One region of the Mesorhizobium sp. WSM4906 genome, then DNA from elsewhere that is predicted to be linked to it. Evidence: predicted binding sites of a transcription regulator. Region 1 holds the regulator's gene; each other region holds the start of a gene.
What was found. The regulator PhoB, encoded in region 1, activates phosphate uptake and scavenging genes when phosphate is short. The targets are predictions, from matches to a motif close to TGTCATNNANCTGTCAT.
Positions count from the first base shown of each region.

Region 1 (7,383 bases):
TGTGCCCAACGCTTTGCGCGAAGCCGGCACCGCCATCGGCGCGCCGCGCTGGGTGGTGATCCGCTCGGTCGCCTATCGCGCGGCGCTTTCCGGCATCGTCACCGGCATATTGCTGGCGATCGCCCGCATTTCCGGCGAGACGGCGCCGCTGCTCTTCACCGCTCTCAACAACCAGTTCTGGTCGAGCAATCTCAACGCGCCGATGGCCAGCCTGCCGGTGACCATCTTCCAGTTTGCGCTCAGCCCCTATGAGGAATGGCAGCAGCTGGCCTGGACGGGCGCACTCATAATAACCCTGACGGTTCTCGGGCTGAGCATCTTCGCCCGCAGCCTTACCGGACGCAGAGAGGACAGATGAAACCGATGTTGTCCACCGACCTTAACGTAGCCGACACGGCCGTCGAGAAGGCCAAGATCGAGGTCAAGAACCTCAACTTCTACTATGGCCAGTCGAAGGCGCTGAAGGACATCAACCTGTCGCTGCCCGAGCGCAGCGTCACCGCCTTCATCGGGCCGTCGGGCTGCGGGAAATCGACTCTGCTGCGCGTGCTGAACCGCATCTACGAGCTCTACCCGAAGCAGAGCGCGGAAGGCCAGGTGCTGCTCGACGGCAAGAACATCCTCGACCGCTCGCAGGACCTCAACCTGCTCAGGACCAAGATCGGCATGGTGTTCCAGAAGCCGACGCCGTTCCCGATGTCGATCTACGAGAACATCGCCTTCGGCGTCAGGCTGTACGAGAAGATCAGCAAGGCCGAGATGGACAACCGGGTCGAGTCGGCGCTGAAGCGCGCGGCGCTCTGGAGCGAGGTCAAGGACAAGCTCAACGCCAGCGGCCAGAGCCTGTCCGGCGGTCAGCAGCAGCGGCTTTGCATCGCCCGCACCGTGGCGGTGAAGCCGGAGGTCATCCTGCTCGACGAACCGGCCTCGGCGCTCGACCCGCTGTCGACCGCCAAGATCGAAGAGCTGATCGACGAGCTGCAGGCCGACTACACGATCGTGATCGTCACCCACAACATGCAGCAGGCGGCGCGCGTGTCGCGGCAGACGGCGTTCATGTATCTCGGCGAGCTGGTCGAGTTCGACCGGACGGAGAAGATCTTCACCTCGCCTCGCGAGAAGCGCACGCAGGACTATATCACCGGCCGCTTCGGCTGAGTTTCATACGAGGACATAATCATGGCCCATACGGTCGCTTCCTTCGACGAGGATCTGAGGCAGATCAGCCAGCTTATCCGTGACATGGGCGATCTCGCCGGCTCGATGGTCGGCGCGTCGACCAAGGCCCTGCTCAATTCCGACAACGCGCTGGCGCAGCGCGTGGTCTCCGACGACGCCATCATGGACGCGCGCCAGCGCGAGCTCGACGATCGCGCCATCACCTTGATCGCCAAGCGCCAGCCGATGGCCGACGACCTGCGCAGCGTGGTCGGCGCGATCCGCATGGCCGGCGACCTCGAGCGCATCGGCGATCTCGCCAAGAACATCGCCAAGCGCGTCGGCTCCGTCGGCGTCAGCGCCGCGCCGCGCGACCTGTCGCACTCCATCGACTCGATGGCGCAGCTGGTGCTGATCCAGGTCCAGGGCGTGATCGAGGAGTACACGGTGGGCGACGCCACGGCGCTCGCCAAGCTCCGGAACGACGACGAGCGCATCGACGTCAAATACACCTCCGTCTTCCGCGAGCTCCTGACCTACATGATGGAGGATCCGCGCAACATCACGGCCTGCACGCATCTCCTGTTCTGCGCCAAGAATCTGGAGCGCATCGGCGACCACGTCACCAACATCGCCGAGAATGCCTATTATGTGCTGACCGGCACCCAATTGCCCGCAAACCGTCCGAAGCAGGACGAGACGGCGATGTCGGCGCCGGCGGCCTGACAAACGAAGGTACCTGCTAAATGATCGCGCCACGCATCATGGTGGTGGAGGACGAGGAGCCGCTGGGGGTGCTGCTCCGCTACAACCTCGAATCCGAAGGCTATCAGGTCGAGGTGGTCACCCGCGGCGACGAAGCCGAGATCCGCCTGCAGGAGAACGTGCCCGATCTCCTGGTGCTCGACTGGATGGTGCCGGCGGTTTCCGGCATCGAGCTTTGCCGCCGCCTCAGGATGCGGCCCGAGACCGAACGGCTGCCGATCATCATGCTGACGGCGCGCGGCGAGGAAAGCGACAGGGTGCGCGGCCTCTCGACGGGCGCCGACGACTATCTGGTCAAGCCGTTCTCGACGCCGGAATTCATGGCCAGGGTCAAGGCGCTGTTGCGCCGCGCCAAGCCGGAGGTGCTTTCCAGCGTGCTCAAAGTCGGCGACATCGTGCTCGACCGCGAATCACACCGCGTCTACCGCAAGAAGAGCGAGATCAGGCTCGGTCCGACCGAGTTCCGGCTGCTCGAGTTCATGATGCGGCATCCCGGCCGGGTGTTCTCGCGCAGCCAGTTGCTCGACAATGTCTGGGGCGAGACGATCTATATCGACGAGCGCACCGTGGACGTACATGTCGGGCGCCTGCGCAAGGCGGTCAACAACGGCCGCATGCCCGATGTCATCCGCACCATACGCGGCGCGGGATACGCAATCCGCGAGGATTAGGCGCACCGTTCGTGGAATTGACGCGTCCGCTACCGGATCGCATGCGTTGGTGAGTAGCTGAGACGCTCGTGCTTCGTCATCCACGGGCGGAGCAAGGAGCGAAGCGACGCGGCGCAGACCCGAGGATCCATTCCGTGACGTCGACGCGGCACTGCGGTGCAGAATTCTGCTCCGCTGCGCATTTCGATCAAGGTGACGGCATGGATTCCAGGGTCTTCGCGACGGAGCTTCGCTCCTGCTCCGCCCTGGAATGACGAAAGCTCAAAAGGCCTTCGCTAATCTCCGGCGATTCGGAAAGCCGCTCAGGCCACATTCTTCCCGGCGCCCGCCCTTGCCTGGACGCCCGGGGCGAAAATCTCCTGGTCGACGAAGGTCAGCGCGCGCATGGCGCAGCCCTCGCGGATCAGCGGCAGTTCGTTCGGCTCAGTGTCGAAGGAGATCGATTCCGAGTGCTGGCCACCGGCGGTCTGGGCGATGGCCTCGCGCAGCGACGGCTCGATCAGGTCGAAAGCGGCGGCGCTGACGCCGACCATGGCGACCGGCGCCGGGTCTATCAGCGCGAACAGGCTGCCGAGGCCGAAGCCCAACGCCTCGCCCGCCCGGCGGTATGCCTCGCGCTCCGGGCCGTCCTTCTCCCGCGCCTTGGCGGCAAGCGCCCGCATGTCGGCGTCGCCGACGTCGACCGGCTCGGCGTCCTCGCTCATCTTCATGGCGCTGCGCCAGATGGCGTAGTTCCCGGCATAGGCCTCGACGCAGCCGCGGCGTCCGCAACGGCAGAGCGCGCCGCCTGGACGATGGATCATGTGGCCGAACTCGCCGCCGGAAGAATGCGTGCCGGTGAACAGCTCGCCCTTCAGCACCAGGCCCATGCCGATGCCGTGCGACAGCAGGATGGCAATGAAGTTGTCGCGATAGCGGTTGGGGTCGCGCCATTGCAGCGCCACCGCCATCATGTTGCAGTCGTTCTCCATGGTCGCCGGGATGCCGAATTCCTTTTCCAGGATGTCGGCGAAAGGAATGTCGGTCAAAGGCGTAATCGGCGACCACAGCATTGCCCGCGCATGGGAATCGGTGATGCCCTGGATGCCCATGGCGATGCGGGCGACGCTGCGGACATCGAGGTCGGGGTCTTCCAGCCGGCGCCGGACGATCGCCACGCATTCGCCGATCAGCTCGTCGCGCGGCATGGTCAGCGTATCGAGGCGCCGCTGCTCCTCGGCGATGACCTGCCCGGCATAGTCGATGACGGCGACGGAAAGGAAATTCAGCGACAGCACCACCGTCACCACCGCGGCCGCCTCGGGGTTGAGGGCGAGGCCGACCTGCGGCCGGCCGCGCTTCAGCGATGCCGCCTCGCTCGGTTTGCTCTCGGCCAGGATGCCTTCCTGGATCAGGTCCGAGGAAATTGCCGAAATGGTCGAGTGGCTGAGCCCGGTGGTCGCGGCGATCTCCGTGCGCGACGGCTGGCCGGCGCGGCGCACGGCCGAGAGCACCATGGCGCGGTTGCGCCGGCGCAGGTCGTCGTGGCGGATCCCGACCGACATTTTTCTCCTCCCGGTCAGCGCGGCCTCTTGATAATGCATGGGCCGTCGGCGACACGCCAGATCGGTTCGGTTGCGGATACAACACCACCGAACCGCTCTGGATTTTGTTTCATTCAGTTCCCACGGCAGCGGCTCCGCGCTTCCTGTGCAACTGTTTTCAGGATAGTGGCAGAAGCGGCCAAGGCTGTCATTATTTATTGCGGGCCTCGAAAAAAAGTTCGCGGCACCTCAAAAACCATCAGAATCGCAGTTGACAGTGCTTCGGCGTTGGATCAGTGTTTTTTCGAGGCTCGAAAAAAAGCCTCTGTTACCGGCCTTGGGGCCAGTCTGGGTCGCGCCGCAAGGGCGCAGGGAGGAAATCATGAAGAGATTCGCAACCGCCATGCTGGCGGGTGTCGCCATGTCGTTGACGCTGGCGTCGGTCGCAGAGGCGAAGGACAAGGTGATCGGCGTTTCGTGGTCGAATTTCCAGGAAGAGCGCTGGAAGACCGACGAAGCGGCGATGAAGAAGGCGATCGAGGCGGCCGGCGACAAATACATTTCGGCCGACGCGCAGTCCAATCCGGGCAAGCAGCTGACCGACGTCGAAAGCCTGATCTCGCAGGGCGCAAACGCGCTGATCATCCTGGCGCAGGATGCCTCGGCGATCGGCCCGGCGGTGCAGAAGGCGCTCGACGAGGGCATTCCGGTCGTCGGCTACGATCGCCTGATCGAGAACAAGGATGTGTTCTACCTGACCTTCGACAACAAGGAAGTCGGGCGCATGCAGGCCCGCGAGGTGTTTAAGGCCAAGCCTGAAGGCAACTACGTCTTCATCAAGGGCTCGGGCGCCGATCCGAATGCGGATTTCCTGTTCGCGGGCTCGATGGAAGTGCTGAAGGAAGCCATCGACAGCGGCAAGATCAAGAATGTCGGCGAGGCCTATACGGACGGCTGGCTGCCCGCCAATGCGCAGAAGAACATGGAACAGTTCCTGACCGCCAACGACAACAAGGTCGATGCGGTCGTGGCGGCCAATGACGGTACTGCCGGCGGCGTCGTCGCGGCGCTGACGGCGCAGGGCCTGGCCGGCACCGTTCCGGTCTCGGGCCAGGACGGCGACCACGCGGCGCTCAACCGCATCGCCCTCGGCACGCAGACCGTGTCGGTGTGGAAGGACGCCCGCGAGCTCGGCAAGAACGCCGCCGAGATCGCCTCGCAGCTCGCCGACGGCAAGAAGATGGCCGACATCGCCGGCGCCAAGGACTTCACCACGCCTGGCGGCAACACCGTCAAGTCGCTGTTCCTGACCCCGATCGCCATCACCAAGGACAATCTCAACGTCGTCATCGACGCAGGCTGGATCAAGAAGGACGAAGTCTGCGCCGGCGTCGCGGCTGGCGCGGTCGCAGTCTGCAATTGATCCGGCCGACGTTTATTCAAATCCTGACGCCGCGGCCCAAAGCCGCGGCGTTTCTCAAAAAAGGGCTTCCTGCTTCAAATGATACGGGAAAGCCGGTGGAGCGGTTCATCGTCTGGCAGAATCGTCGAACCGCCCCAGCCATTTGTTTCCAAGCAATTCCGGACGGATTACACACTTTTCCTGGAGTTGCCCCAGCATTTGTGGTCCGGCATCCGAGTCAGAGGACAGCCGGTGGGAGGAGATCATGACCGATACGACCTCTGAGACGGCGGCCAACCCGGCGGCGGATCGCGCACGTGCTTCCGAACTCAGCGCGATCGGCCGTTTCCTCAAGGCGACCGAACTCGACACCCGCATGCTCGGCATGGTCGGCGCGCTGCTGATCATCTGGATCGGCCTGCACGTCATTTCGAGCCTGCGGCTCGGCGTCAATCCGCTCGATTTCGACAGCCGCACGTTCCTTACGCCGCGCAATCTGTGGAACCTGTCGGTGCAGACCTCGGCCGTGGCCATTATGGCCTCGGGCATGGTGCTGGTCATCGTCATGCGCAACATCGACCTCTCCGTCGGCTCGGCCGAGGGGCTGATCGGCATGGTCATGGGCTTTGCCCAGGTGCATTTCCTGGTGCGGATGGTCGGGCTCGAGCTCGGCAATCCGTGGATCTGGGTGCTGGCGCTGGCCATCGGCCTGGCGCTCGGCCTGCTGATCGGGGCCTTCCAGGGCTTCGTCATCGCCTATCTCGAGGTGCCGGCCTTCATCGTGACGCTGGGCGGGCTGCTGGTGTGGCGCGGCGCCGCCTGGTGGGTCACCAGCGGCCAGACGGTCGCGCCGCTCGACGCCACCTACCAGCTGATGGGCGGCGGGCCGGCCGGCTCGATCGGCGCCAGATGGAGCTGGGTGGTGGGCGTCGTCGCCTGCCTGGCGGTGGTGTTTGCGCTGTTTCACGGCCGGGTGCAGCGCAAGCGCTTCCGTTTCCCGCTCCGGCCGATCTGGGCCGAGACGCTGCTCGGCGCGGTCGCCTGCGCGATCATCATGGGCGCGGTGTGGCTGGCCAATTCCTATCCCTGGCCGGTCGGCATCGTGAACCGATACGCCGCCGCCAACAACATCACCGTTCCAGAAGGCGGGTTGTTCATCGCCCACGGCATCGCCATTCCGGTGCTGATGGCGGTCGCGGTCGGCCTGATCATGACCTTCATCACCAAGCGCACCCGCTTCGGCCGTTATGTCTTCGCCATCGGCGGCAATCCGGAAGCGGCGAACCTTGCCGGCATCAACACCCGCTGGATCACCATGAAGGTGTTCATGATCATGGGCGTGCTGGCAACGATCGCGGCGGCGATCTCGTCGGCCAGGCAGAATTCGTCGACCAATGCGCTGGGCACCCTGGACGAGCTCCTGGTCATCGCCGCGGCGGTGATCGGCGGCACCTCGCTTGCCGGCGGCTCGGGAACCGTGCTCGGCGCCATGCTCGGCGCGCTTTTGATGCAGTCGCTGCAGTCCGGCATGGTGCTGCTCGGCGTCGACTCGCCGCTGCAAAGCATCGTCGTCGGCGCCGTGCTGGTCGTCGCGGTCTGGCTCGACACCATCTACCGCAAGCGCGTCTGAGCATGATCCCGCAAAGTGGAAACCGGTTTGCGGAAATGATCATGCTCAAAGGTTACTACTAGGGAGGAGACCATGGCAGACAAGAATGCTTCCGCCGGCGTCCCGCTGGTCGACATGCGCAACATCTCGATCGCCTTCGGCGGCATCCGCGCCGTCGACGACGCCTCCATCGATCTCTTCCCCGGCGAAGTGGTGGCGCTGCTTGGCCACAACGGCGCGGGCAAGTCGACGCTG
Region 1 is NZ_CP121355.1:1,826,360-1,833,742, forward strand. It holds gene pstA (phosphate ABC transporter permease PstA) at 1-358, shown strand, start outside; gene pstB (phosphate ABC transporter ATP-binding protein PstB) at 355-1,158, shown strand; gene phoU (phosphate signaling complex protein PhoU) at 1,177-1,884, shown strand; gene phoB (phosphate regulon transcriptional regulator PhoB) at 1,905-2,594, shown strand; gene QAZ22_RS08650 (ROK family transcriptional regulator) at 2,897-4,138, opposite strand; gene xylF (D-xylose ABC transporter substrate-binding protein) at 4,500-5,540, shown strand; gene QAZ22_RS08660 (sugar ABC transporter permease) at 5,785-7,149, shown strand; gene QAZ22_RS08665 (ATP-binding cassette domain-containing protein) at 7,222-7,383, shown strand, end outside.

Region 2 (7,383 bases), 1.9 Mb from region 1:
TTTTGCAGGCGCCTGCCGAAAAACCGTAGACGGCTTGCGCTAGCTGCCTGGTACAAACCTCTTAATCAAGCCGGCAATTGACGCAAGCGCGGCGCGGGTCTAAAGGGTCGTTATCCCGTGGTGATTTGGCCGGTCGGCTTGCAGCCACGTTAAACAAGTCGCTAAAGGACCGCTGGCCGCAAGGCCATATGGACCGGTTGCGACATCGCGGCCGGTTTTTTTGTGTTTGGACTGTTCTTTGCGAGTGGAAGTAGGGCGATGACCAAGACGCGCAACTGGAAGCCTCAGACGGCACTCGTGCATGGCGGCACGCTGCGTTCCGGCTTCGGCGAGACCGCCGAGGCGATGTACCTCACCCAGGGCTATGTCTACGAAACGGCGCAAGCTGCGGAAGCCCGCTTCAAAGGCGAGGAGCCGGGCTTCATCTATTCGCGCTACGCCAACCCGACCGTCGACATGTTCGAGAAGCGCATGTGCGCGCTGGAAGGCGCGGAAGACGCCCGCGCCACTGCTTCCGGCATGGCAGCCGTGTCCGCCGCCCTGCTCTGCAGCGTGAAGGCGGGCGACCACATCGTTGCGGCGCGGGCGCTGTTCGGCTCCTGCCGCTGGGTGGTCGAGACGCTGGCGCCGCGCTACGGCATCGAGGCGACGCTGGTCGACGGCACCGACATCGCCAACTGGGAAAAAGCGGTCAGGCCGAACACCAAGCTGTTCTTCCTGGAAAGCCCGACCAACCCGACGCTGGAAGTGGTCGACATCGCCGCCGTCGCCGCTTTAGCCAATTCGATCGGCGCGAGGCTGATTGTCGACAACGTATTCGCCACGCCGCTGCAGCAGAAGCCGTTGCAGCTCGGCGCCCATGTCGTGGTCTATTCGGCGACCAAGCATATCGACGGACAGGGCCGCTGCCTCGGCGGCGTCATCCTGTCGGACAAGAAATGGATCGACGAGAACCTGCACGACTATTTCCGGCACACCGGCCCGAGCCTGTCGCCCTTCAACGCCTGGACGTTGCTGAAAGGCCTGGAGACTCTGCCGCTGCGCGTGCGCCAGCAGACGGAAAGCGCCGGCAGGATCGCGGACTTCCTGGCCGGCCGGCCGGAGATCGCCCGCGTCATCTATCCGGGGCGGGCCGACCATCCGCAGGCGGACGTCGTCAGGAAGCAGATGTCTGGCGGCTCGACGCTGATCTGTATCGACGTCAAGGGCGGCAAGCAGGCGGCCTTCGCCCTCCAGAACGCGCTCGACATCGTGCTGATCTCCAACAATCTCGGTGACGCCAAGAGCCTGATCACCCATCCGGCCACGACGACGCACAAGAACCTGAGCGACGAGGCGCGCGCCGAACTCGGCATCGGGCCCGGCACGCTCAGGCTCTCCGTCGGTCTGGAGGATACAGACGATCTGCTCAACGACGTCGAACAGGCGCTGAGGGCAGCGCGGTAACGGTGGCCGCAAAGAGATTGCTTGAGCCGCAGCCGGCTCAGGCAATCTCTTCGAGTTCGGTCATCTCCCCGGTGCGGATCGTCATGGCGTTGCCGCGCCATTCGACGACGCCGCCCAGCCAGCCGCGCGACCAGACGATGGGAAGCATGGCGTCGCGCACGATCATCGCGGTGACGCTGCGCGGCGACAGGTACCAGCCCTTGGACCATGCAAGCAGGCACTCCGGCACATAGGCGACCGCCAGCACGCAAAGCGCCGTGGTGGGGAGGCTGACGCCGGCGCTTGCCGCCGCAATCAGCGCGAAAATCAGCGGCACAACCACGCCGGTCAGGATCTCGGGCGCGAAGAACTGCGGGAAGGTGACGCGGCGCAGCCGCGCCCAGCGCGCCTGGCGCGACCAGACTTCGACGAGCGTGCGCTGGCCGAGCGGCTGTTCGAAGGGCGAGGCCACGAGATTGACCCGGAGGCCCAGGCTGTTGACCAGTTTGGTGGCTGCGGCATCCTCGGCGGGCTCGGCGGCCAGCGCCTGGATGCCGCCGTTTGCGTCGAGCATCGACTTGTTCCACAACATGCTCTTGCCCTGAGCGAAGCCAAGGCCGACCGCCTCGCCGGCATATTGCCAGCGCGCCTGCAGCGTGTTGAGGAAGGCGCATTCGACCTCGGCCCAGAAGCCGTCCGGCCGCGAGCCGACCGGCGTCGAGCAGACGAGGCCGGTATCCCTTCGCCAGGCCGCCATCAGATGCTGGACATAGTCCTTGGGCATCAGCACGTTGGAATCGGCGAGAATCACCCAGTCGTGCCGGGCCGCTTGCCAGCCCTTGACGCAGTTGTTGAGCTTGGGATTGGCGCTGATCCTGTCCTCGCCGATCAAGAGCCGCGCCGGCACGTTCGGGAAGCGCACGATCGCGGCATTGATCAACTTGACCACCGGGTCCTCCGGTTGGGTGACGCAGAAGATCAGCTCATAACGCGGCCAGTCGAGCGAGAAGGCGCGCTTGAGCGTCTCCTCGGCGAATGGCTCGACGCCGCGCGACGGCACGATGATGGAGACCGGCGGCTGCTTGCCGGCGAACGGGGGAATGAGGCGCCTGGGCTTCAATCGCGACGAGGCGAGCAGGATGCTGGCAAAATTGGAAAGAAGAAGGGCTGACGAAGCAAAGGCGGCTGCAAAGGTCAGTTCCATCGAGTTCTGGTCACTCCGGAAGGGCCGCCCGCGGCCGTTTCATCAGTCGACAGAGCGCCCGAGTCGCCCGCATAGTTTCTGCACACCAACATTGTCATGTGTCACTTAAATGACATTGTTTTTAGGCAACTGCGCTAGAATCTGGCAGGATGGACGGCGCTTCGTGTAACAACCGCGGAGCGCGGTAAATGTTCCCTAGCCGGCAAACCGGAGTGGCCCATGTATCGCGCCGTGACGCGCAACATCGAAGTGCAGGTCAGGCCGTTCTATCTGGAGGATCGTTCCGATCCGTCGGAGGACCGCTATGTGTGGGGCTATCAGGTGACGATCGACAACCGGTCGGACGAGTTCGTGCAGCTTCTGTCGCGCTATTGGCACATCACCGACGGACGCGGCCGCGTCGAGGAGGTGCGTGGCGCCGGCGTCGTCGGCGACCAGCCGGAACTCAACCCGGGCGACAGCTACCAGTACACGTCGGGGTGCCCACTCTCGACGCCGTCCGGCATCATGGTCGGCCACTACACGATGCGCAACGGACGCGGCGAGACGTTCGATGTCGCCATCCCGGCCTTCTCCCTCGATATGCCGGGGACGAGGCGCACGGTGAATTAGCGAGTTTGGCGGTTGGCGAAAATGCCCGCGACAGCCTCTCTCCCCGTTTTACGCTACGCTATGCACACATCTTCTGTGATTGGCGTGACTGATGAGGCCGAGGCTTGATTGCCACGTGGTTCCCCCAATCCGTCGCTGCTTCGCAGCGCCACCTTTCCCCCTCCGGAGGGAAAGGAAGGGAGCCTTGCTGGACGAGCGTTGACGGCAAAAGGCTTGGCGCCTTTCCTCTACCCCGTCGATCGGGGGAGAGGTGGCTCGGCGAAGCCGAGACGGAGTGGGGGTCGACCAGCGCTACATAAGACAATGCATGCGCCAAGCTGCCATGCACGCTATCGCCAAAGACCAGCGCTTGGAAATGTGTGCACGCCGTAGCCGTTTTACGGGGAGAAATGCCCGGCAGTGCAATGTGGGGCGGCGCCAAGGTTTCGATTTCTTTCGGACGGAGCGAGGGGTTCCGACATCGCCGACGTTGGCACTGCCCCTCATCCGCCCTTCGGGCACCTTCTCCCCGTGGAACGGGGAGAAGGAAAGAATTTCACTCGCCCGCGAATTCCGCCGGATCGAAGTCGTATTGCGTCGAGCAGAACTCGCAAGCGACATGGATGCCGCCGTCCTCGGTGCTGTCCTCGATCTCCTCGGCCGAAAAGCCTTCGAGGATGCCGCGAATCTTCTCGCGCGAGCAGGAGCACTGGTCGGCGACGGGAACGCTGCGGAAGACGCGCACGCCGTGCTCGTGGAACAGCCGGTAGAGCAGCCGCTCGGCGCCCACCGTGGGGTCGATCAGCTCCGTCGGCTCGATGGTGCCGAGCAGCGCCAGCAATTCCCGCCATGAATTGTCGGCCGGTTCGTGCGCCACGTCTCGCGGATCGCCGTCGCCACCCGAAATATCGGGCACGCGCATGCGCTCCGGCGCCTGCGGCAGGAACTGCGCCAGGATGCCGCCCGCGCGCCATTGCTCGCGGGCGCCGCCCGGACCCGGCGTCACCAGCTTGGCAACCGACATCCTCAGATCGGTCGGGATCTGCTCGGACTGGCGGAAGTAGGTGCGCGCGGCGTCCTCCAGCGACGTGCCGTCGAGTTGGACGATGCCCTGATAACGCTGCGTGTGGGCGCCCTGGTCGATGGTCAGCGCCAGAACGCCGGTGCCGAGCAGCTTCTCCTGCGAAGTCTCGCCCGAGGCCACCAGCGCCTGCAGCCGGTCGGCGTCGAAGCGCGCATAGGCGCGCAGCGCATGCGGTGTGGTGAAATCGGCCACCAGCATGTCGACCGGCCCGTCGGTGCGGGTCTGCAGGATGAACTTGCCCTCGAACTTCAGCGACGTGCCGAGCAGCACGGTGAGCACGCAGGCTTCCGCCAGCAGCCGCGCGACCGGTTCGGGATAGTCGTGACGGCTGAGAATGGCGTCGAGCATCGGCCCGAGCTGCACGGTGCGACCGCGCACGTCGAGGGGCGCCACTTCGTAAGGCACGACATGGTCGTCGCCGGCGAAGCCGAATTCACCGAGTTTGAGTTGATGATCAGCCAATGGACGGGTTTCCAACATGACAAAGCTCCGGGGCGCGTCCATCCCGCTTTGCAGGCGGCATGGGTCGAAGCGCGTTCGATTTGCGTGATGGCCCGCAAATAGGCATCACACATCGCCAGATCAAGTTGGTCCGGATCAAGACAACCCGGTTCAAGTCGGGCCTTCTCAAGCGCCCAGGCACCAGGCCAGCACCGCTTTCTGGGCGTGCAGCCGGTTTTCGGCCTCGTCGAACACCACCGAATGCGGCCCGTCGATCACCTCGTCGGTGACCTCCTCGCCGCGGTGCGCCGGCAGGCAGTGCATGAAGAGCGCGTCGGACTTCGCCTTGGCCATCAGCGCGGCGTTGACCTGGTAAGGCAGGAAGACGTTGTGGCCGCGGGCGCGATGCTCCTGGCCCATCGACACCCAGCTGTCGGTGACGACGCAATCCGCCTGGTCGACTGCCTCCTCGGCCGAGTGGGCAAACCTGACCTTGCCGCCATTGGCCTTCGCCCAGTCGACGTATTTCTCGAACGGCTCGCTGCCTTCCGGCACCGCGACGTTAAGGTTGAAGCGGAACCGCGCCGAGGCTTCGAGCAGCGAGTGCAGCACATTGTTGCCGTCGCCGGTCCAGGCGAAGGTCCTGCCGGCGACCGGACCGCGATGCTCCTCGTAGGTCATGATGTCGGCCATCAGCTGGCACGGGTGGGTGTCGTCGGTGAGCCCGTTGATGACCGGAACGGTGGCGTTTTCGGTGAGCTCCAGCAGCCGTTCATGCGAGGTGGTGCGGATCATGATGGCGTCGACGTAGCGCGACAGCACCTTGGCGGTGTCGGCGATGGTTTCGGAACGGCCGAGCTGCATTTCGGTGCCGGTCAGCATGATCGTCTCGCCGCCAAGCTGGCGCATGCCGACATCAAAGGAAACGCGCGTGCGCGTCGACGGCTTGTCGAAGATCATGGCCAACACCTTACCTTCGAGCGGCTTCGAACGCTCGCCGGCCTTGAGCCTGGTCTTTCGCGCCACCGCATCGTCCAGCATCGAGCGCAGGTCGCCGGCGGAAACGGCTGACAGGTCGGTGAAGTGGCGAACACTCATCGGCAAATTCCAGAATTACTTCGCGGCTTCGGCCGCAATGGCGTCGGTCAAGCCCTTGGCGCCGGCGCGGATGCGCTTCAGCGCCTCGCCGATCTCTTCGTCGGTGACGGTGAGCGGCGGCAAGAGACGAATGACGTTGTCGCCGGCCGGCACGGCGAGCAAGTGCTGGTCGCGCAGCGCCATGTTCACCTTGGTGTTGGGCATGGCGCATTTCAGCCCAAGCATCAGGCCGGTTCCCCTGATGCCTTCGATGACGTCGGGATATTCGTCGACGACCGCGGCAAGGCCCTGCTTGAGCAGCAGCGCCTTGCGCTGGACATCCTCGAGGAAGCCGTCGGCCAGCACGACGTCGAGCACGGCATTGCCCACCGCCATCGCCAGCGGATTGCCGCCGAAGGTGGTGCCGTGCACACCGGCCGTCATGCCGGCCGCGGCCTCGTCGGTGGCGAGGCAGGCCCCCATCGGGAAGCCGCCGCCGATACCCTTGGCAATCGCCATCAAGTCGGGGGTCACGCCGCTCCATTCATGTGCGAACAGCTTGCCGGTGCGGCCGATGCCGCACTGGACCTCGTCGAAAATCAGAAGCAGGCCGTGCTGGTCGCAGAGCTGGCGCAGGCGCTTCAGCGACTGCGTCGGCACCGGGCGGATGCCGCCCTCGCCCTGCACCGGCTCGATCAGGATCGCCGCGGTCTCCGGCGTGATCGCCTTTTCGGCGGCGTCGATGTCATCGAACGCTACCTGGTCGAAACCCTCGACCTTCGGTCCGAAGCCTTCGAGATATTTGTACTGGCCGCCGGCGGCGATGGTCGCCAGGGTGCGGCCATGGAAGGCGCCCTCGAAGGTGATAATGCGGAAACGCTCCGGATGGCCCTTGACGAAATGGTAACGCCGCGCCGTCTTGATGGCGCATTCCAGCGCCTCGGCGCCGGAATTGGTGAAGAACACCTTGTCGGCAAAGGTCGCCTCGACCAGCCGTTCGCCCAGCCGGCGCTGCTCCGGTATCTCGTAAAGGTTCGAGACGTGCCACAGCTTGGCGGCCTGCTCGGTGAGCGCCGCGACCAGGTGCGGATGGCTGTGGCCCAGCGAGTTCACGGCGATGCCGCCGGCGAAATCGAGATATCGCTCGCCCTTGTCGGTGACCAGCCAGGTCCCCTCCCCGCGGTCGAAAGCCAGGGGTGCGCGAGCAAAAGTCTCGTAAAGCGCCGAACCGCTCATTATATGCGTCTCCGGAACCGGAAATCAAAAAAGCCGCCAATGCGGCGGCCTTTGCGGCTTATCATGTTTTTCGGCCATGAAGTCAACGAAAACGTCGCGCAGAAGCGCGCGGCAAGTCCCCGACGGCACGCCGGCTCATCAGCGGTCAGGCAAGTTGGGGAAAACCGAAAAAACCGAATCGTGTTGCCCTGGGGACTCTTGTCACCGAGTCAGCGCATAAGGTAATTGTAGTTGAGAAATAGCTAGATTTCGTGCGGCGGATCTAATCACCCGGTATATGTGGTGTTGTTTGCCCGGCGGGAGCCGGGGCGGGAAGGGATTCTGA
Region 2 is NZ_CP121355.1:6,615,281-6,622,663, forward strand. It holds SAM riboswitch at 108-185, shown strand; gene QAZ22_RS31905 (O-succinylhomoserine sulfhydrylase) at 259-1,446, shown strand; gene QAZ22_RS31910 (ceramide glucosyltransferase) at 1,484-2,629, opposite strand; gene apaG (Co2+/Mg2+ efflux protein ApaG) at 2,849-3,241, shown strand; gene QAZ22_RS31920 (Hsp33 family molecular chaperone) at 3,777-4,808, opposite strand; gene argF (ornithine carbamoyltransferase) at 4,932-5,843, opposite strand; gene QAZ22_RS31930 (aspartate aminotransferase family protein) at 5,859-7,058, opposite strand.
Region 2: the regulator PhoB is predicted to act here: its motif matches at 2,728-2,744, upstream of QAZ22_RS31910 (ceramide glucosyltransferase).

Region 3 (7,383 bases), 3.2 Mb from region 1:
GTCGACGGCTTCGTCGGCGCGGTTGAAGACCATCGCTGGCAGCTCTGGGATTGGGGCGAGGAGAGCGACTGGGACGACGAGCTGAAGGCGGACTTCAACGCCGTCTTCGACACCGTCGACACCATTCTGCTCAGCCGCAAGATGGCCGAGGATGGCTATGTCGGCCACTGGAGCAATGCGGCGAGGAAGTATCCGCAAGACCGCTTCCACGCCTTCGCCCAGCGCATCGTCGAAGCGCAAAAAGTGGTGCTGAGCGACAGGCTGAAGGCCTCGCGCTGGGAGCGCACACGTGTCGCCGGCGGCGACCTGCCGCGCGAGGTCAATGCGCTGAAAGCGGGCGAGGGCGGCGACATCGCCGTGTTCGGCGGCGCCAGTTTCGCCTCGGCGCTGATCGCCGCCGGGCTGGTCGACGAGTTTCAGCTCTTCATCAATCCGGCGGTGCTGGGCGCCGGCCGCCGCATCTTCGACCAGGGCGGCTTCGCCAGGCTGAAACTGCTCGGGTCCAAAGCCTATGCCTGCGGCATGGTGGTAAGCCGCTACGCGCCGGCCGGCTGAGGGGCATTTCAAGGCGCGCTGCCTGAATCGATCTCGCAGCGTGCCGCTTCAACCGCTTGTTCGCTTTCGCTTTTCCATGGAACGCGGGAATATCTGGCGTTCCGCCTCACTGGTCCCGAAATGGGCCTTGTGCGTCGATATCCCTGCCCCCCGCTTCATCATTCGCTGCTGCCGTGAGCCGCCAGGCCTCATGCGGCGTCAGGCCGATGAGCACGCGGCCGGCAAATTCGGCGGGCTCCTCATTGGCCGTATCAAACACGGCCCAACTGCCGGTCGGTTCCTGTATCGCGACGAATCTCATGCGAGACTCCATCCATGAAGAGCGCCTAATATGACAGGCGTTTCATGTTGATCCTGTGATCTGGCCCACATAGAGGCCCACCTTAGTCCGATATCCTCGATTCGAGGCTGAACGGCAAATTCTGGGCACTGTACCAAGGCGGCGGAGCCTTCGCCGCCTTACTGTCCCGCCTGATCCGCATCCGTCAGCGTGCCGAGGAAAGCGACGATGTCGTCGATCTCGGTGTCGGTCAGCGCCGGCTTGTCGCCGGGTTTTCTGCCGTTGAAGGGCGGGTCCGTGTTGAGGTTTCCCCAGTAGGCTTTTGGCAGGTCGTCGAATTTGTCGACCGTGCCGTCGGCGTTCCTCGGATACCAGCGGCCGGGGTCGCTGTCGCGGCTGGCGTAGAAGGCCACCGCCTCGCGCAGCGTGTGGAAATAGCCGTTGTGGAAGAAGCTCTTGCGCAGCGCCACGTTGCGCAGCGTCGGCGTCTTGAACAGGCCGCAATACTCGCCGTGGCCCTTGAAATCGGTGCGCAACGGGCCGCAGAGACCGAGGTCGAAATAGTTGGGGTCGGCGTTTGCCGGGATCGCCGGGTTGCGCGGCACGGCGATGGCGATCAGGCCGTAATCGGTGAATTGCGGCGGCTCGCCGTCATTGGCGGGCTCGCTGAGATGGCAGCTCGCGCAATTGCCTTTGGTCTCGTCCTCGAACAGCACGCGGCCGCGCAGCTCCTGCGCCGTCAACTGCGCCTTGCCGGCGAGGAAGGCGTCATAGCGGCTGGAATAGGGATAGAAGTCGGCGCTGCTCTGCTCGAAAGTGCCGAGCGCCTCCACCGCGGCGTCGAAGGCGTCCCGCGGGCTGTCGAACACGTCGGCGCCGAACGCCGCCTTGAAGGCCTCGGCATAGGGCGCCTTGCGCAAGCTGGCGGCCACCTGTGCCTCGTCCTTGTTGCCCATCTCGAAAGGCGAAAGCAGCGGGATCCTCGCCTGGTCCTTGCCGTGGTCGGCGCGGCCATCCCAGGTCAGGCCGCCGGTCGGACCGTTGTCGACGCTCTCGTCGCCCTCGTCTTCGGAATCGTAGAAATGCTCGGTGAAGGCCGGCGCCGCCTGCAGGTAGCGCAGCGACGGCACGGCGCGCAGGCCGGGCTGGTCGAGTTTCGGTCCGCCCATCTCGACCGGCGAGGCCGAAGCCGGGCCGAAGGCGCGGTTGGGATCATGGCAAGACGAGCAGGCCTGCTTTCCCGAGGCCGATAGCGACGGGTCGAAGAACATCTGCCGCCCGAGCGCCGTCAGCGCCTCGGCGCGCGCATAGGCCTGCGCGCGCGTCATCGGGCCGGGGTGGACGCTGCCGGACGGGAGGCTGTCGGCCGGCCAGAGGATGGCGCCGGCGAGCGTTGCGAAGGCGACGGAGGTCCAGCGTGTCATGGCTTTGCGTAGGCATGGATTGCTACGGATTGATGACATTTGGGACGTGGTCATTTGCGCGCGTCGAGTTCCTTCGCGCCCCCCTCTGTCCGGCAGGACAGAGGGGGGCGCTGTCCCGCCAGCGTAGCAGGTTCGCTTAATACCCCCGCGCTCCACCACCCCCTGTCACAAAGCTGACAAGCACCCGCCCTAGCGTCGCCTGGTTCCTCCAGCCATTCCCCAGCCACGAGGCATCCCTAAATGATCCGGTCCTTCCTCTCCCTTTGCCTCGCCTCGACGGCGCTGGCGTCGTTCGCCGCTGCTGCCCAGGCGGCTCCTTCCGGCTATGACAAGATCGACACCGTCGTCGTTATCTACGCCGAGAACCGCAGCTTCGATAATCTTTATGGCGGCTTCCCCGGCGCCAATGGCCTCGCCAACGTCTCGGCCGACCAGGCGCGCCAGCTCGACCGTGACGGCAAGCCGCTTTCCGAGCTGCCGCCGGCCTGGGGCGGACTGACAGGCAAGGGCGTGACCCCGGCGGTGACGGAAGCCCAGACCGCGCATCTCGCCAATGCCGTCTTCGCCATCGACGATCCCAAGGGTTTCAACGAGGGTACCAACGTCATCACGCATGATCTTTGGCACCGCTTCTATCAGGAGCAGATGCAGATCGACGGAGGCAAGAACGACAAGTTCGTCGCCTGGGCCGATTCCGGCGCGCTGGTGATGGGCCATTATGATGGCTCGGTACTGCCGATGTGGGCGGTCGCCAAGAAATACGTGCTCGCCGACAATTTCTTCCAGGGCGCCTTCGGCGGCTCCTTCCTCAATCACTTCATGTTGGCCTGCGGCTGCGCGCCGTCCTACCCGCATGCCGACACCAGCCCGGCGAAGGGCCAGATCGCCGTCGTCGAGCCCGATGGCGTGACGCTGAAGGTGGCCGACAACTCGCCCGCCTCCGCACTTGGCGGCGTGCCGAAATTCGCCAATGACGGCGCGATCACGCCGGACTTCTACGCCGTCAACACCTTGCAGCCGCCATACCAGCCGAGCGCCAACAAACCGGCCGAGGGCGGCGACAAGGCGCTCGCCGATCCGGCGGCGCCGACCACGCTGCCGCCGCAGCATGAGATCACCATCGGCGATCTGCTCTCGCTCAAGGGGATTTCCTGGGCCTGGTATTCCGGTGCCTGGCAGGCGGCGCTCGACGGCAAGAACGCGACGCCGGTGCCGAACTTCCAGTTCCACCACCAGCCCTTCAACTATTTCGTGGCTTACGCGCCGGGCACCGCCGCGCGGACCGAACATCTCAAGGACGGCGGCCTCGACGGCACCGAGTTCATCAAGGCGATCGACGACGGCAAGCTGCCGGCCGTCACCTTCTACAAGCCGCAGGGCAATTTGAACGAGCATGGCGGCTACGCCGACGTGTCGTCCGGCGACAAGCACCTCGCCGATATCGTCGCGCATCTGGAGAAGAGCCCGCAATGGCAGCATATGCTGGTCGTCGTCACCTATGACGAGAATGGCGGCTTCTGGGACCATGTCGCGCCGCCCAAGGCCGACCGCTGGGGCCCGGGCAACCGTGTTCCGGCCTTCATCATCTCGCCCTATGCCAAGATGGGCACGGTCGACCACACGCAGTACGACACGACCTCGATCCTGCGCTTCATCACCGCCCGCTACGACCTGCCGGTACTGCCCGGCCTCGTCGCCCGCGACAAGGCGCTGGCCGCCAACGGCGAGCCGCCGATGGGGGATTTGACGGCGGCGCTTGATCTGACGAAGTGAGGCGTCTTTCCTCGACCCCGCCAAAGGCGGGGAGAGATGGCCGCGCAGCGGACGGAGAGGAGGTTTTCGTAGGGCGTCGGCGTCGACTCCGCAGCGCCGCGCTGCCCCTCATCCGCCCTTCGGGCACCTTCTCCCCGTGAACGCGGAGAAGGCAAGAGCCGCCGCCGGCGCCAAGCCCTTTCTTCCCGTCACTATACGGGGAGAAATGTCCGGCAGGACAATGAGGGGCAGCGCCAAGCTTCGGCGATTGCAGAGATGAATTCCCGTCCGCTATTGATGCTCGACAGATTGGACGAAGGACATTCCATGAGCGAGCTCAAGGTGAGGACCAGAAAAGTCGGCGCGCTCGCCATCCTTCCGCCCGGCGGCCTTCCAACCGTCACGACGCCGACCGGCGGCGCGGTCGATGTGGTGACCGCGGTGAGCGCGCCCGGCTTCAACCCGCTGGACTTGCTCTATGCCTCCCTGGCCGCCTGCATGGTGCTGAGCGCCCGCATCGCCGCAACGCGCCTCGGCGTCGCCGACCGGCTTGGCGAGGTGAGGGCGGAGGTCGGCGGCGAGAAGGCGAAGGACGAACCCTCGCGGGTCGAGACGTTCAACGTCAGGCTGGAGATCGCGGGCGATCTCGACGCGGCCACCAAGCGGCGCATCGTCCAGGATGCCGAGACGATCTGCACCGTCTCCAACACGCTGCGCGGGGCGCCTCAACTTCACACGACGCTCGGGTGACGGCGATGGCGCATCTTTCCCCGATCGACTACGCGACCGCTTCCGCCGAAATCCGTGCCGAGCACGACCGCGAGCTTGCGCTGCGCGGCCGCATGACCAACATGAAGCGCATCCTGCTTCATTCGCCGGCCGCCCACCGCATCTACGCCGAATGGTTCACGCTGCGCGATCTGCTCAGGCCCGCGCTCGACGACCGCGCGATATGGCTGTTTTCGAAGGCGATCGCCGAGACGATGCGCGCCGAGGTCCCGGTCACTTTCTTCCGCCGCGCGCTGATCGATAGCGGCGTCGATCCCGAGGCGATCGAGCCGACCGCCGACGAGGCGCTGCTGATCGCCTTCGGTCGGGCAATCGCCGCCGACGCGAATGCCGTTCCCGATGAAATCTGGGCCGCGCTCAAGGCACGCTACGACGAGACGCTCTTGGTCAACCTCGTCGCCTTCGCCGGCATCATGGTGGCGACCTGCATGTTCACCAATGCAGTGAAGGTGGATCTGGATCAGGAGTTGGAGAGGTATCGCAAACCCTCTCCTTCTCCCCTTGTGGGAGAAGGTGGCTCGGCGCGATCGCGCCGAGACGGATGAGGGGTGTTCCAGCTTGGCGATAAGCGTGAAATCGCCGCCGCCTCACTCCTTCCAGCACCCCTCATCCGACCTCGCTTCGCGAGGCCACCTTCTCCCACAAGGGGAGAAGGAGAGGGCGCCCGGCTCAGCAAGTATCGGGTGGCCGCGGCATTTCCTTCGCCCCATCTTCGGGACAACCAAGCGATGGAGCCAACCCATGACCATCCACTCCCTGAACACCAAGCGTGCCAGCCGCTCCGCCGAATCCCGCGTCGCAGCACAGGACTGGCGCGCTCTGGTTTCCGAGCTCAATGCCCAAGGCTGCGCGGTCATGCCTGGCCTGCTCTCGCCCGAAGAATGCGCCGAAATCGCCTCCCTTTACCCGCACGAAGAACATTTCCGCAGCCATGTGGTGATGGCCAGGCACGGCTTCGGCAAGGGCGAGTACCGCTATTTCCGCTATCCGCTCCCCGATCTGATCGAGGGCCTGCGCACCGCGCTCTATCCGCGGCTAGCCACCGTCGCCAACGACTGGAACGAGAAGATGGGCGCAGCGCTGCGCTACCCCGCCGACCACGCCGCCTTCCTGAAACGCTGCCACGACGAAGGCCAGACCAAGCCGACGCCGCTTTTGCTGCAATACGGCCCCGGCGACTTCAATTGCCTGCATCAGGACCTTTACGGCGCGCTCGCCTTTCCGCTGCAGGTGGCGATCCTCCTGTCCGAACCAGGCGAGGATTTTACCGGCGGCGAATTCGTGCTCACCGAACAGCGTCCGCGCATGCAAAGCCGTGCCGAAGTCGTGCCGCTCAAGCGCGGCGATGCGGTGATTTTCGCGGTTCATAACCGTCCGGTTCAGGGCACCAAGGGACATTATCGGGTAAATCTGCGCCACGGCGTCAGCCGCTTGCGGTCGGGGCAGCGGCATACGGTTGGCATTATCTTCCACGATGCGAAGTAGGGTGCGGCGCCGAAGCGCCAATCTCCCCCCTTGTGGGGGAGATGTCGCCAAAGGCGACAGAGGGGGTCGCCGCGCGTGAAGCGCCAGCGTCTTTCTTGCGGAGACCGAAGGCGTCGGCGCTCTATGTGAGACGACCCCCTCTGGCCTGCCGGCCATCTCCCCCTCAAGGGGGGAGATCAGCTCAACTGCGGCGTTTGCGCTCTTCCCTCCGCACCCTCATTCGCGTATGCCCCGGCCAAATCCCGCCACATCAGCGCATTTACCCGGACCGCCCCATGATCCGTCTCGAAAACATCGGCAAGCAGAACGGCCGACAGATCGTCTTCATCGAAGCCTCGGCCGCCTTGCAGAAGGGCGAGAAGATCGGCCTCGTCGGCCCGAACGGCGCCGGCAAGACGACGCTGTTCCGCATGATCATCGGCGAGGAGCAGCCGGACGAAGGCCAGGTCTCGGTCGATCGCGGCGTCACCATCGGCTATTTCAGCCAAGACGTCGGCGACATGGGCGGGATGAGCGCCGTCGCCGAGGCGATGGAAGGCGCCGGTCCGGTCAGTGCGGTGGCCGCCGAGATGCGCGAGCTCGAGCACGCCATGGGCGACCCCGACCGCGCCGACGAGATGGACCAGATCATCGAGCGCTACGGCGAGTTGCAGCACCGCTTCGAGGAGCTCGACGGCTATGCGCTGGACGGCCGCGCTCGCGAGGTGCTCGACGGCCTCGGCTTCTCCCAGGAAATGATGGACGGCGACGTCGCGAAACTTTCCGGCGGCTGGAAGATGCGCGTCGCGCTCGCCCGCATCCTGCTGATGCGGCCCGACGTCATGCTGCTCGACGAGCCGAGCAACCATCTCGACCTCGAAAGCCTGATCTGGTTGGAGAAATTCCTGAAGGACTATGACGGCGCGCTGCTGATGACCTCGCACGACCGCGAGTTCATGAACCGCATCGTCTCCAAAATCATCGAGATCGACGCCGGTGCGCTGACCTCCTATTCCGGCAATTACGAATTCTATCAGGAGCAGCGGGCGCTGGCCGACAAGCAGCTGCAGGCGCAGTTCGAACGCCAGCAGGCGATGCTCGCCAAGGAGATCGCCTTCA
Region 3 is NZ_CP121355.1:5,273,261-5,280,643, reverse strand. It holds gene QAZ22_RS25540 (dihydrofolate reductase family protein) at 1-555, shown strand, start outside; gene QAZ22_RS25535 (hypothetical protein) at 662-856, opposite strand; gene QAZ22_RS25530 (cytochrome-c peroxidase) at 1,015-2,259, opposite strand; gene QAZ22_RS25525 (acid phosphatase) at 2,500-4,032, shown strand; gene QAZ22_RS25520 (OsmC family protein) at 4,339-4,761, shown strand; gene QAZ22_RS25515 (hypothetical protein) at 4,767-5,345, shown strand; gene QAZ22_RS25510 (2OG-Fe(II) oxygenase) at 5,542-6,285, shown strand; gene QAZ22_RS25505 (ABC-F family ATP-binding cassette domain-containing protein) at 6,561-7,383, shown strand, end outside.
Region 3: the regulator PhoB is predicted to act here: its motif matches at 2,281-2,297, upstream of QAZ22_RS25525 (acid phosphatase).